DNA from 2 places in the Stappia sp. genome. Region 1 is predicted to be linked to the other one. Evidence: riboswitches for the same ligand, from Rfam matches in the RefSeq annotation. Region 1 holds a riboswitch; the other holds the start of a gene.
What was found. Region 1 has a riboswitch for thiamine pyrophosphate ahead of thiC (phosphomethylpyrimidine synthase ThiC). Riboswitches for the same ligand answer to the same signal wherever they lie in the genome.
Positions count from the first base shown of each region.

Region 1 (3,407 bases):
GCATCGTCGCGGATCCGCGCCGCCGGATGGCCCTTGGCGAGATCGGCGGCATGGGCGGCGATCTTGTAGGTGATCACGCCGACCTTCACGTCGTCCCGGCCGGGCAACCCGAGATGCTCCTTCGGCGTCACGTAGCAGAGCATTGCCGTGCCGAACCAGCCGATCATCGCCGCGCCGATGCCGGAGGTGATGTGGTCGTAGCCTGGTGCGATGTCGGTGGTCAGCGGCCCGAGCGTGTAGAACGGCGCCTCTCCGCAGACTTCGAGCTGCTTGTCCATATTGGCCCTGATCTTGTGCATCGGCACGTGACCGGGGCCCTCGATCATGACCTGGCAGTCCTTGGCCCGAGCGATCTGCGTCAGCTCCCCGAGCGTCTCCAGCTCGGCAAACTGCGCCTTGTCGTTGGCGTCTGCGATTGAACCGGGGCGCAGGCCGTCGCCCAGCGAAAACGAGACGTCGTAAGCGCGCGCGATGTCGCAGATCTCGCCGAAATGCTCGTAGAGGAAGCTCTCGCGGTGATGATGTAGGCACCATTTGGCCATGATCGAGCCGCCGCGGCTGACAATACCGGTCACCCGGTCCACCGTCATCGGGATCATGTGCAGCCTGACGCCTGCGTGGATGGTGAAATAGTCCACCCCCTGCTCGGCCTGCTCGATCAGCGTGTCGCGATAGACCTCCCAGGAGAGCGCCTCGGCGATGCCGCCGACCTTTTCGAGTGCCTGGTAGAGCGGCACCGTGCCGATCGGCACCGGGGAATTGCGGATGATCCAGTCGCGAATATTGTGGATGTTGCGTCCGGTCGAGAGGTCCATCACCGTGTCGGCGCCCCAGCGGATCGCCCAGACCATTTTCTCGACTTCCTCGGCCATTGAGGAGGTCACGGCCGAATTGCCGATATTGGCGTTGATCTTCACGAGGAAATTGCGGCCGATCACCATCGGCTCGGCCTCGGGGTGGTTGATGTTGGCGGGGATGATCGCCCGGCCCCGCGCCACCTCGTCGCGGACGAATTCCGGGGTGATGAAATCCGGGATCTCGGCGCCGAAGGCCTCGCCGTCGCGCTCAAGCGCCTGCTTCGCCGCCTGCCGGCCGAGGTTTTCGCGGATGGCGACGAATTCCATTTCAGGCGTGACGATGCCCGCACGGGCATAGGCCAACTGGGTGACGGCGCGGCCATTCTTCGCGCGCCGCGGTTCGTGCCGCACCGGAAACTCCGGCGTCAGGCGCTCGCCCTGGGCAAAGCCGTTGTCCTCCGGCTTTACATGACGGCCTTCGTACAGCTCCGTGTCTCCCCGCGTAGCGATCCAGGCTTCGCGCGGCCGCGGCAGGCCGCGCTCGATGGCGATCTCAGCCTCTGGATCTGTGTAGGGACCGGAGCTGTCATAGACGGTCACGGGCGGTTCGCCCGCCGTCGGGAGCAACTCGAGCTCGCGCATGGGCACGCGGATATCCGGGTGCAGGATGCCGCGCTGCCAGACCCGCCGGGATGCGGGCAACGGGCCTGTTGTGACGATTGGGGAAAGATCTTGCATCGGTCGGAGCCTCCAGAGCTCGAAGCGTTGGAGACCCAGTTCGCCGCAATGAATGGGGATTGGCCGCGTGAAAGACGCCGTGCATTGCAGATACGGCCAAGGCCGCGCAGCCGGAACACCATCCCTACGCCAGTGTGAACTGGATCAGGTTCATCGGGTCACTGCGCTGCGCGCCGCCATCAAGGCAGACGGGCCATCAGTATCTCAGCCCCTTGTCGGGACCCCCCGGGTGAATATGCCGAGACTGCGTTTCGTCCCGCGCTTTGTCAACTGCCAGGCGGACCGCCGGCAACATACCCGGTTCTCTGAAGTTGCAATCCATAAACATTCGTTTTTCCGAAGAACGAGCCGCGGGTAGACTTGGCGGAGAGGCAATAGGGAACTTGGACATGCCGCCGGATTCACCAATCGGGTTCATCGGTCTTGGCACGATGGGCGCGCCCATGGCTCTGAACCTCGCGCGGGCCGGAACGCCGCTCGTCGTTTGGAACCGCACAAGAAATCGATGCGCCCCGCTGGAACAGGCGGGTGCCACGATTGCCTCTGACGCTGCGGAGATGTTCACGCGATGCGAAACGGTTATCCTAATGCTGGAGAACGACACGGCGATGGATACCGTACTCGATCGCCTCGGTCCGGAATTCACCTCCCGCGTCGCCGGCCATATCATCGTCTCCATGGGCACCGTGTCGGCCGACTATTCGAAGCAACTGGCCGATGACATCCGCTCCGCCGGAGGGCGCTACGTCGAAGCGCCGGTCTCGGGCTCGCGCAAGCCGGCCGAAGCCGGGCAACTGGTCGGCATGCTCGCCGGCGAGCCGGAGGATATCGCGCGCCTGCGGCCAATCCTCGCCCCGATCTGCAAGGAACTCTTCGACTGCGGCGCGGTTCCCGCCGCCCTCCACATGAAACTCGCGATCAACACCTTCCTGATCGCGATGGTCACGGGCTTGGCCGAGGCTGCCCATTTCGCCAGGCGCCATGACCTCGATATGAGTCGCTTCACCGATATTCTGAACGCGGGCCCTATGGCAAGCGACGTCTCTCGGATCAAAATCGGAAAGCTCGCGCAGCACGACTTCAGCCGCGAAGCGGGGATATCAGACGTGCTCAAGAACAACCGTCTCGTTGTAGAGGCTGCCCGTGATGCCGGTATCGCGTCGCCCCTGATGGATGCCTGCCTGTCTCTTTACAGCGAGACCGAAGGTCTTGGGTTCGCAGAAGACGACATGATAGCGGTCGTCCGCGCGATCGAGGCACGCACCGAACGCGCATTGGCCAGCACCGGGATTCCGCCACATAATCACTGATGCGCGTCGGGCGTATCGTCTGAACCTGCTCGTCAAATGTGAAGTTCAGGGGAGCAGGACAGAACGCACCAAGATACAGCGCCACATCCGCCCCCTGTTGGAGCGGGTCTATCGCAGGACGCATCTCTCGAAGCACGACTCGCGGCGTCAATCACCGATGTGATGGCCGGCATGAGCCTTCGGTACGCTGATCGGCCTGGCATCGATCCAGAGGCTCTGTCTCGCCCACATCGGTCAGCCAGCGAGAGGATCGTCTATTGATGGGGCCGCTCATGTTGCACTCATTTCGGCCCACGCCGATTTACGCAGCGATATGAAGAACTTCCGCCCCTCTTGCTTCCACGGGTGTTGGAAACGCAAACGCCGCCCCGGAGGGCGGCGCTTAAGCGTTTGGAAACGCGTATGAGCTTATCGAGAGATAGCTGACAGGTCATTCTGACCACATGGTTTACACATCTTGCATTTGGGGAGGCCCGAATGCCTTGGAAAGAGTGTAGGCCTATGGATGAACGCCTTCGTTTCGTTGCCCGTCTTCTCGAAGGTGAGAAGATGGCGCCGTTGT
Region 1 covers NZ_CP157793.1:3,583,227-3,586,633, forward strand. The annotation lists gene thiC (phosphomethylpyrimidine synthase ThiC) at 1-1,535, opposite strand, end outside; TPP riboswitch at 1,639-1,773, opposite strand; gene ABL312_RS15970 (NAD(P)-dependent oxidoreductase) at 1,979-2,845, shown strand; partial or broken gene ABL312_RS15975 (helix-turn-helix domain-containing protein) at 3,323-3,407, shown strand, end outside.

Region 2 (3,407 bases), 1.2 Mb from region 1:
GCCCGCGCTTCGAGAGCTATCGCCGCGCGACGCCCTACATGCTGCCGCGCCCGCGCCGCCACGCAAACCGGGACACCCGCGCCTCATGACGCAAACGACCGCCAACGCCATAGTGCTCCCGCCCGCGACGCGCGAGGCGGCGCGCGCCCGGCTCGACGCCTTCCTGCCGCGCGCCGGCCGGGCCTATGCCCGGGACCGCAATGTCGATCTGGGGCCCGGGAGACACGAAAACGTCTCCGGCCTGTCGCCCTATCTGCGGCACCGGCTGATCACGGAAGAGGAGGTGGTGCGCGCGGTCGTGCGGGCGCAGGGTGCCCAGGCGGCCGAGAAATTCCTGCAAGAAGTGTTCTGGCGCACCTACTGGAAGGGCTGGCTGGAACTGCGCCCGAGCGTCTGGCGGGACTACTGCCTGGAGCGCGACCGGGCGCTGGCCCGCGCCGCCGACGATTCCGCCCTTGCCGACGACCTCGCCCGCGCGCAAGCGGGCGAAACCGGCATTGCCTGTTTCGATGCCTGGATGCACGAACTCGCCGACACCGGCTATCTGCACAATCATGCGCGCATGTGGGCGGCCTCGATCTGGATCTTCACGCTTGAACTGCCCTGGGCGCTTGGCGCGGATCTCTTTCTGCGTCGGCTGCTCGACGGCGACCCGGCCTCCAACACGCTCTCCTGGCGCTGGGTGGCGGGCTTGCAGACGCGCGGCAAGACCTATCTGGCGCGGGAAGACAACATCGCGACATACACCGACGGGCGGTTTCCGCGAACGCCGGGTCTGGCGGGGGCGGCCGTGCCGCTTGACGGGCCGCCCCATCCGCCGCCGCTCGCCCCGCCGATGCCGCGCCCGGTCGATCCCGCGCCCGGAACCGGCCTTCTGGTGCTGGACGACGATGTCGCCGCCGACAAGCTCGCCGCGCGCCTGCGGCCCGAGGCGGTCACCGGTCTCTCGCTGGCCGCCCACAGGTCGCCGGGAGCCGTGGCCGACGCGGTGAGGGACTTCGCGGCCGGCGCCGTCGACGACACGCTCGACCGCCTCGCCGGGACTGGCCCTGCGGTGACGCCCCGGCTTTCCGGCGACGACGCGGTGGCCGCGGTTGTCGACTGGGCGCGGGCGTCGGGGCTGACGCGCCTCGTCACCCGCCATGCGCCGGTCGGGCCGGGGGGCGATTTCCTGATCGCGCTCGCGCCCCGGCTGGAAGCGGCGGGTGTCGCGCTCGCACAGGATCTGCGGCCCTTCGATGCCCGCGCCTGGCCCCATGCGACCAAGGGCTTCTTCGCCTTCAGGAAACACATTCCCGAGTTGATCGCGCGGCTTGCGTGATCTGCGCCGATTGACGGGGCGTGCCCGCGTCCCTATCTTCCCTCGCACAGACATTCGTTGGGGTGCCCCCGGGGCTGAGAGGCGCAATCGCGTCAACCCACTGAACCTGATCCGGGTCGTGCCGGCGTAGGGAACGAATCGACGCGCAGATCGCGCAGCGCGGGAGCCTCCTCCCGTCGTCGCTCTCCTGAAAGCCATGCTCCCCCCGGATCGTCCGAAGTGTATCGCGGGCGCGGGGAAACCCGTTCCCGCCGGCCGAGCGAGGGACGCATGCACGGTGTGACGCAGGAGACCGGCGCGGGAACCGCCGGGGGAGATCGCGCGAAGGCCGTGCCGGCCATCGCGCTCACCATCGCCGGCTCCGACAGCGGCGGCGGCGCGGGGATTCAGGCCGACCTCAAGGCGTTTTCGGCGCTCGGCGTCTATGGAGCCAGCGCGCTCACCGCGATCACGGCGCAGAACACGCGCGCCGTCACCCACATCCATGACATTCCCGACGAAATCGTCGCGGCGCAGATCGCGGCCGTGCTCGACGATCTCGACGTCGGCGCGATCAAGATCGGCATGCTGTCCTCGCCGAAGATCGTCGACACGGTGGTGGCGGCGCTCGACGGCTATGGCGGGCCGGTCGTGGTCGATCCGGTGATCGTCGCAAAATCGGGCGCGGTCCTGCTTCAGGAGGCGGCCGTCGCGGCGCTGCGCGACCGGCTTCTGCCGCGCGCGACGCTGATCACGCCGAACCTCCCGGAAGCCGCCGCCCTGCTCGGCGAAGCGCCGGCCGAAACGGCTGAGGACGCCGAACGCCAGGGCCGCGCGCTCGCCCGCCTCGGCCCGGCTGTCCTGATGAAGGGCGGCCATGGCGCCGGCGAGACCTGCGTCGATCTGCTGGTGACCGGCGAGGGCGAGCCGCTTGCCCTCAGCGCCGCGCGGCTCGAGACCCGCAACACCCATGGAACGGGGTGCACCCTGTCGGCGGCGATCGCGGCCGAACTCGCCAAGGGGCAAGACCTGCCCGAGGCCGTGACGCGCGCCCATGCCTATCTGCACGCGGCGATTGCCCGCGCGGATTGCCTGAACGTCGGCTCCGGCCACGGGCCGGTGCACCACTTCCATCGTCTGTGGGAGGCCGTGTCATGAAGGTGTCGGTGATCGGCGGCGGCGTCACGGGGCTTGCCTGCGCCACCGCGCTGCAGGAGGCCGGCCACGAGGTGACGCTGTTCGACCGGGGCACGCCCGGCGGAGCGCAGACCTGTTCCTGGTGGGCCGGCGGCATGCTCGCCCCCTTTTGCGAGGGCGAGGCGGCGGAAGAACCCGTCGTGCGTCTCGGCGCCGAGGCGCTCGCCTGGTGGGCGGCGCGGGTCGACGGGGTCGCCCGCAAGGGGAGCCTCGTGCTGGCGCAGCCGCGCGACGGCGCGGATCTGCGCCGCTTCGCAAGGCGCACGCAGGCGCATGCGCCGGTCGACGGGGACGCCATCGCGGAACTGGAACCCGATCTCGCGGGGCGCTTCCGCCAGGGGCTGTTCTTTGCCGGCGAAGGGCATGTCGACCCGCGCGCCGCACTTGCCGGACTGGTCGCGCGGCTCACCGAGCGGGGGGCCGCGATCCGGCCCGAGACCGAAATCGATCCGGCCGAGGCGCCGGGCGATGCGGTCCTCGACTGTCGCGGTTTCGCCGCGCGTGGCGAGATCGCGGAACTGCGCGGCGTGAAGGGCGAGATGCTTGTGATCCGCAGCCCCGATGTGGCGCTGTCGCGGCCCGTGCGGCTTCTGCATCCGCGCATCCCGCTTTACGTGGTGCCGCGCGGGGAGGGCGTCTTCATGGTCGGCGCGACCATGGTGGAAAGCGACGAGCGCACGCGCATCACCGCGCGTGCCATGCTGGAGCTTCTGGGCGCGGCCTATGCGCTGCATCCCGCCTTCGCGGAAGCCGAGGTGCTGGAGATCGGCGTCGACGTGCGCCCCGCCTTTCCCGACAACCTGCCGCGCGTGCTGCGCGAGGGCCGCGTGTTGCGCGTCAACGGCACCTATCGCCACGGCTTCCTGCTCGCGCCCGCGCTCGCCGCGCAGGCCGCGAGCCTTCTCGACAC
Region 2 covers NZ_CP157793.1:105,510-108,916, forward strand. The annotation lists gene ABL312_RS00500 (isoprenylcysteine carboxylmethyltransferase family protein) at 1-89, shown strand, start outside; gene ABL312_RS00505 (FAD-binding domain-containing protein) at 86-1,321, shown strand; TPP riboswitch at 1,370-1,471, shown strand; gene thiD (bifunctional hydroxymethylpyrimidine kinase/phosphomethylpyrimidine kinase) at 1,592-2,458, shown strand; gene thiO (glycine oxidase ThiO) at 2,455-3,407, shown strand, end outside.
Region 2: it holds a riboswitch for thiamine pyrophosphate, as region 1 does, so the genes downstream of both, thiD (bifunctional hydroxymethylpyrimidine kinase/phosphomethylpyrimidine kinase) here and thiC (phosphomethylpyrimidine synthase ThiC) in region 1, are expected to answer to the same signal.